Regions from separate parts of the Streptomyces sp. YIM S03343 genome, predicted to be linked through region 2. Evidence: riboswitches for the same ligand, from Rfam matches in the RefSeq annotation. Region 2 holds a riboswitch; each other region holds the start of a gene.
What was found. Region 2 has a riboswitch for cyclic di-AMP ahead of ACSYGN_RS16720 (transglycosylase SLT domain-containing protein). Riboswitches for the same ligand answer to the same signal wherever they lie in the genome.

Region 1: another riboswitch for cyclic di-AMP. It lies ahead of ACSYGN_RS38450 (C40 family peptidase); the one in region 2 lies ahead of ACSYGN_RS16720 (transglycosylase SLT domain-containing protein).
Region 3: another riboswitch for cyclic di-AMP. It lies ahead of ACSYGN_RS15785 (C40 family peptidase); the one in region 2 lies ahead of ACSYGN_RS16720 (transglycosylase SLT domain-containing protein).

What each region holds. Positions count from the first base shown of each region.
Region 1 is NZ_JBPUKX010000002.1:597,791-600,051, reverse strand. It holds gene ACSYGN_RS38450 (C40 family peptidase) at 1-1,407, opposite strand, end outside; cyclic di-AMP (ydaO/yuaA leader) riboswitch at 1,464-1,624, opposite strand; gene ACSYGN_RS38445 (hypothetical protein) at 1,952-2,261, shown strand, end outside.
Region 2 is NZ_JBPUKX010000001.1:3,910,252-3,912,512, reverse strand. It holds gene ACSYGN_RS16725 (HAD family hydrolase) at 1-132, shown strand, start outside; gene ACSYGN_RS16720 (transglycosylase SLT domain-containing protein) at 463-951, opposite strand; cyclic di-AMP (ydaO/yuaA leader) riboswitch at 954-1,087, opposite strand; gene ACSYGN_RS16715 (polyprenyl synthetase family protein) at 1,714-2,261, shown strand, end outside.
Region 3 is NZ_JBPUKX010000001.1:3,715,978-3,718,238, reverse strand. It holds gene ACSYGN_RS15785 (C40 family peptidase) at 210-1,397, opposite strand; cyclic di-AMP (ydaO/yuaA leader) riboswitch at 1,406-1,577, opposite strand; gene ACSYGN_RS15780 (ATP-dependent DNA helicase) at 1,943-2,261, shown strand, end outside.

The DNA of each region.
Region 1 (2,261 bases), on a different contig from region 2:
GGGGCGGATCGCGCCCTGGATGGCCTGCGGTCCGGCGAAGAAGACCGATTCCTCCCTTACGGACGCGCCGGGTCCCGGCGCATGGATCATCAGTCCGTTGCCGGTGACCAGGCCGACATGGCTCGGGCCGTCCTGGAAGAACAGCAGGTCGCCGGGCTGGAGTTCGGTGAGGGGAACCAGGGTGCCTGCGCTCGCCTGCTCCGGCGCGGTGCGCGGCAGGGTGACCCCGGCGGCCCGCCACGCGGCCTGGGTGAGCCCGCCGCAGTCGTACGCCTCGGGTCCGGCGGCACCCCACAGACAGGGGCGGCCGAGCTGGGCCCGCGCGAAGTCCAGCGCGGCGGCTGCCTTGCCAGGGGTGGCCTGAAGCGGCGGCTGGGTGATCGTGGGGAGGGTCGGGGCGGAGGGGACGGTCGGGATGCTGCCCGTGGCCGGGTCCTGGGCCGCCGTGGGGGTGGGGGCCGCGTAGGTCGTGGTGCCGTAGTCATCGGGCTGCTGTGGCAGCCACTGGCCGGTGGGGTCGGGTGCGGTGGGCCAGGTGGGCTGCGTCTGGGGTGCCATGGGGGCCGGAGCCGCCGGTATTGCCGGTGCCTGCGGGGCGAGTTGGGCGGTGCGGCGGGCCAGCAGTTGGTGGGCGGCGGTCAGCTTGAGCCGGTTGCGCTCCTTGGCGGGACCCATCGCGGAGCGGTCCGGATGGGCGGTGGAGGCGGGGCTCGGCCGGGTCGCGGGGGTGGCCGTCGCCCAGGGTGCGGGAGATGCCCCGGGCACTGCGGGCGTCGGGGCGGGGGGCTCGGTGACGGCAGGTCGGGCGGCCGTCGGCTGCGCGGGGATGCCCGGTATCGAGCCGGTCCCGGGTGCCGAGTCCATTGGCGCGGGCGGCAGTTGCGCGGGCGGCCAAGCCGGTTCGGTTGCCGGGGGCAGGAGTTCGGTGGGCGCCGCGGTCAGTTCCGGCAGTGCGGCGGTGCGTTCGGCCGGGGGAAGGGCGGCCGGTGCCGGAGCGGTACCTGCCGTCAGCTCCAGGACGGGGCGGGCGGCGGCCTCCAGTTCGCGGATGGTGGCGCTGTAGTCCGGGCGCTCCGCGGGGGGGCCCGGCAGGGCGGCGGGGGAGCGGCCGGGCAGCAGGTCCCGGGGCAGGGCGGCGGCCACGGTGGGGCCGATCGAGCCCCTCGCCGCGTCGAACCACTGCCGGGTGACGCTGTCGAGGGCGGGATCGGAGCCGCCGCGTGCCCTGCCGGACGCCGGGCGGACGACCGGCGCACCGGCGGACGACGAGGTGCCGAGAGCCATCGCGCGCGTCGCGTTGAACGTCCTGCTGTCGGTCTCGGCCCGGTCGTAGAGGCGGTCGATCCGCCGCTGCACCTCGGCGCGGCTGGGACCGTCACCTCCCCCGAACGGATCGGAGTCACGCATGCCAGGGAGACCGGAGCCTCCGCGACGCTGATTGCGTTCCGGCGCCATGGGGGACGTACTCCTTCCGTACTCCGCCTACCGAGTTAGCTGACGGGTTCGGGCGACGGAACTCGGAAGGTATGCCCTACGGCCCGTGCCCCGGTGGGCAGTCGGGCCGATTCACCCCGGGATTCGGTTGGGTCCCCGGCTCCGGACGACGTGTGGGCCGTACCGGATTAGGCGGAGGCCGCGCGACCCGGCGAGGTTCGCCGGAGGGAGTCGTACGGCCTAGACACCAACTTAACGAACGTGTGTGTCTTCCGTGAAGGTTGAAGCGCGGAATGTCCGATACGTCATCGTGATCTCGCCCCGGTGCGCCGCCTGTTGTGCTCGTGCATTTGTTCTGGTGAGCCGTCCGTGTCGTCCGTACACTGGCAACTCATAGGCTTGTGGCAAGTGTTGACCGGGGGGATCCGCCATGTCCGGAGATACGTACGGTCCGTACGGACCACCGAACGGCGGGTACTACCCTCCGCCGGTCCCGCCCACGCCACCGATTCCGCCCATGCCGTCGGGGCCGCCGCCCGCACCGCCGGACGGCCTGCGCGCCGCGGCGGTGGCCCTGCTCAACCTCAGCGGACTGGGCCTCGGGTACGTGCTGGTACGGCACTGGCTGGGGGCGGCGGCCTGCTGGGCGGCCACCGTGATCCTGCTGTTCGTCGCGCTGCCCGCCGACGCGGACGGCGTCCCGGGCGCCGCGCTCGTCGGCTACGCCCTCGTCCTCGCGGCCGCCGCCGCGCACGGCGCGCTGGTGGGCATGCGCACCCGGCTGACCTGGCCGGGCCGCGCCCCGGTGGCCGCGGTGCTCGGGGTGG
Region 2 (2,261 bases):
GACTGGGCCGCCTACGGAGTGGCCATGGCCAACGCCCACCCCGAACTCAAGGCAGTGGCAGACGAAATCACCCTGTCCAACGAGAACGACGGCATCGCCGAAACCCTGGACCGCCTCTTCCCAAGCCTCTAGGCCCCGCACCCAAAGAACCCGCCCCGCCCCCCGAAGGGGCGCGGGGAACGGCGCGCCAAGCCCCCACCGTCCCGCACCCAATGACTCGACCGGCCCCCCCGAAGGGGCGCGGGGAACTGCGCGCCAAGCCCCCACCGGCCCGTCGGCAAAAGAACTCGACCAGCCACCTCCAAGGGGCGCGGGGAACGGCGCGACCACCCCCCACCGGCCTGCCGGCCAAAGAGCCCACCGGCCCTCCAAGGGGCGCGGGGAACTGCGCGACCACCCCCCACCGGCCCGGCGGCCAAAACCCCACCACCCCCCGAGGAATACCAGCCGACCCAGCGGGAGCTAATACGCTCCGTTGACGTTGTCGATCGACCCATAAACCGCCGCAGCGTAATTGCACGCAGCGGTGATGTTCGCCACCGGATCGAACGGGTTGTACGACGTCCCGGCCACGTGGTACGCGAGGAACGTCGGGTCGATCACCTGGAGCAGCCCCTTGGACGGAGTCCCCTTCGCGGCGTTGGAGTCCCAGAGGTTGATGGCGTTGGGGTTGCCCGACGACTCGCGTATGACGTTGCGGTAGATGCCGTTGTACGTCCCCGGGATGCCCTTCTGCGCCATGATCGCGAGGGACTCGCGGATCCAGCCGTCGAGGGTGTTCGGGTACCCGGCGAGGGTGGTGGAGGCGGACGTCACCGGGGTGGCCGCGGACGCGCTGGTCGCGCCGACGATCGGGAGCGCGAGCACGGCCGCGCCGGTGACGGCGACGGTGAGCGTGCGCAGGACGCGCGAGGTGCGGAAGGCATGGCGAAGCTGGCCCGTTGCAGGCATGGCAAGTTCCTCTCCGTCGCCTGCGAGGTGAGCTGTCGGGTTCGGGCGGGAGCTGCCCGGCCGGGCCACCGTACGGCGGTCCGATTTCACCCCGAGCCGGCCCCGGCGCACTGTCCGGTCCCGGCGTTCTACCTGGGTCCCCCGCTCCTGCCGTGGTGAGTGGTCGTTGGCCGTCGGGCGGCGGCAGGATTCGGCGTTCCGCTCGACTGGCCGGGAACGTATGCGAGAGCAGATGTCCAGAACAAGTCACGGAGGCGGGTATCGCACCAGTTGACCTTGGTGTGAGGTGTATGGGGTACTTGATCCTTTGCGTCCGGGAAGCGTCAACTGGCCCCCAGGGGGAAGGGGATGTGCAGAGAAGGAGGGGGAGGCGGACCAGGGTGGACGGCTGTGCCGAGTGAGACAATTCACGGCTTTCAGCAACTGCGACTAATCGGGCAATATGCCCAACCATGGGCAGTCGGGGCGCAATTCGGCGGGCAGTCTGCGAGGAACCTCTCGCGCGGTTCCGGTCGTTGTTGTGGTGACGGTGTGCGATCGCCTGATGCGCGATAGACGGTAATAATTCCTATTAAGTCAATCAATGTCCGTTCATATTGTTTGATCGACGACATAACGGTCGTGATCCAATAGCACCCCTCCTGTGACGGTGGGCGCTATCGGTGATCGAAAGCTGACCGGATACGCTGACTTGAGTGATGGCAGCGACCTATCGACAAACCGTGTAATCGCCGGTAGACGCCAGCAGACAGGAGAACCCTCGTGACCGTCGTCGGGCCGTTCGGGCTGAGCGTGCGGGACCAGGCTCTGGAAGCCGATGTCCAGGCCGGTATGGCGGCTGTCGAGGAAGGGTTGCTCGAGGCCACCAAGAGTGAGGTTCCCTTCATCACCGAGGCGGCCCAGCACCTGGTGCGGGCGGGCGGCAAGCGGTTCCGGCCGCTGCTGGTGATGCTTGCGGCGCAGTTCGGCGACCCGTACGCGCCCGGTGTCGTGCCGTCGGCGGTGGTCGTGGAGCTGACCCATCTGGCCACGCTGTACCACGACGACGTCATGGACGAGGCCGCGGTGCGCCGCGGCGTGCCCAGCGCCAACGCCCGCTGGGGCAACTCGGTGGCCGTCCTGACCGGCGACTTCCTGTTCGCCCGTGCCTCGCACATCCTGGCCGACCTGGGCCCGGAGGCGGTGCGGGTGCAGGCCGAGGCGTTCGAGCGGCTGGTCACCGGCCAGATCCTGGAGACGGCGGGCCCGGCCGACGGCCGCGACCCGGTCGAGCACTATCTGGACGTGCTCGGCGGCAAGACGGGCTCGCT
Region 3 (2,261 bases), 190 kb from region 2:
CCAGAGAAATGAGATCAAACGAACGAGGCATACACCGCCGCTCATCAGTACGCGACGCAATGAGAATCCGACAGCTCGAACGAGAACGAGTGAGAATCCGACAGCGTCATTGCGACGGGACGGGGGCGATTCTCGGCGATCTGTCACAGACGACAACTTGACGACAGATCGCTGAGAATCCGACAGATCTGAAGCGGCCCCAGAGGCGGTCAGGCCACCCGCACCACGCTGTGGATGATCGACGCGCCGCCGTAGTAGATCGACTCCTCGCGCACGTACGCGCCGGGCTTCGGGGCGTGGATCATCATGCCGTTGCCGATGTAGAGACCGACGTGGCTGACATCGGAATAGAAGAAGATCAGGTCACCCGGCTTCGCGTCGGCAACGGAGACCGTCGTTCCTGCGTTGACCTGGTCGTACGTCACACGCGGGAGGCTGACGCCCGCCGCCTTCCATGCGGCCTGGGTGAGGCCCGAGCAGTCGTAGGAGCCGGGGCCGGTGGCGCCCCACACATACGGCTTGCCGATCTGCGCCCGGGCGAACGCCAGCGCCTTCTCCGCCTTCGTCGAGGTCGAGTCCGAGGAAGACGACGAGCCTGATGAAGAGCCCGATGAGGAGGAGGACGAATCCGAGGACGAGCCCGAGGACGCGTTGTCCTGGGCCGCCTTCTCTGCCGCTGCCTTCTCGGCCGCCGCCTGCTGCTTCGCCAGTTCGGCGGCCTTGGCTGCGGCTTCTTCCTGCTTCTTCTTCTCGATCGCCGCGAGCCGGGCCTTCTCCTCGGCGTTGAGCTTCGAGAGCAGGTCACGCGCGTCGGTGAGCTTCGTCTGGACCGTGGCCTTGGCCGTCTTCAGGTCCGTCTGCGACGTGGTGAGCGCCTCCAGGCTCTGCGCGGCCTCCTGACGCTTCTTCATCGTCGCCGACTGCTCGCTGATGTAGTCGTCGACCGCGCCCTTCTGGCGGTTGGTCAGACGGCTCATCAACTGCGTCTGGTCGAAGTAGTCCTGCGGAGAGTCCGCGAGGAGGAAGGTCGCCGTGTCGGGTTCGGCGGCGCCCGTGCGGTACTGGGCGGCGGCGAAGGAACCCAGCTGCTCCCTGGCCGTGTTGAGCTTCTGGGTGCGCTTGGCGACGTCGTCGAGGAGGGTGTCGACGCGCTTCCGCTGCTTAGTGGACTTCTCCTTGGCCGCGTTGTACTTCTCGGTCGCCGACTCGGCCTGGCGGTAGAGGTCGTCGACCTTCTTCTGGACCTCCTCCAGGCTCGGTCTGTCGTCCGAGGGCGCCGCGTTGGCGGTCTGGGAGAGAAGGGCCACGGAGGTGAGGGCGGCGGCCGTGGCGATGGCGGGGGTGCGTATGCCTGCGACGCGCGGGCCGGCGGGGCGCGACTTGCGGTGCGACGCCAAGGGAGGCGACTCCTTCCACGTTCCGCCTACCGGGTTAGCTGTCGGGTTCGGGCGGGTGGTTCGGAAGGGTTGCCCTACGGTCCCTATCCCGGCGGGGATACGGGCCGATTCACCCCAAGTTCGGTTGGGTCCCCGGCTCCGGCTGCCGTGGGGGCGCACCGGACTCGGCGGAGCCGCGCGGCCCGGCGACGTTCGCCGGTGGGGGTCGTGCGGCCTGCCCGGCACGGTAGCCAACTCGTGTGGCCTCTGTGAAGGTTGATGGCCGATATGCCCGATACTAATTTGTGACCTTCACCTCGGTGAGGCTTTGTCGTCGTCCTTATGGGGGGATCTGCGACCGCTTGTCCGAGACGGGGGATGGTCTGGTCCGGGGGCGGTTCGGATGCGGCCCGGGTGCGGCCCGGGTGCGATGTGCCCGGTCGCCGGTGTCCGCGTGCCTGATGCGTCCTGGTCCGTGCGCGGGTCCGCGTACGCCCGGCGGTGCCGCCGGGGGATTCCCGGAGCGGGCCCGGGTTGTCAGTGGGGGGTCCTAGACTCGGAGAGCGATGAGCAGCCTCTTTGACGACAGCTTCCTGGCGGATCTCCAGGCCCCGCGGGGCCATGACGAGGAGCCCCCGCCGCCGCCCGAGGACGAACACGTACCGGAGTCGCTTCCGGACGATCTGTTCGGCGGGAAGTTCGACGTGCCTCCGGACCGGGACGAGTACTACCGCAACGGCGCCCCGCGCCCCGCCGTGGATCCGGCCGCCCTGCTGGAGGGGCTGAACGACAACCAGAGCGCCGCCGTCGCGCACTCCGGCACCCCGCTGCTCATCGTGGCCGGAGCCGGTTCCGGCAAGACCCGTGTGCTCACGCACCGCATTG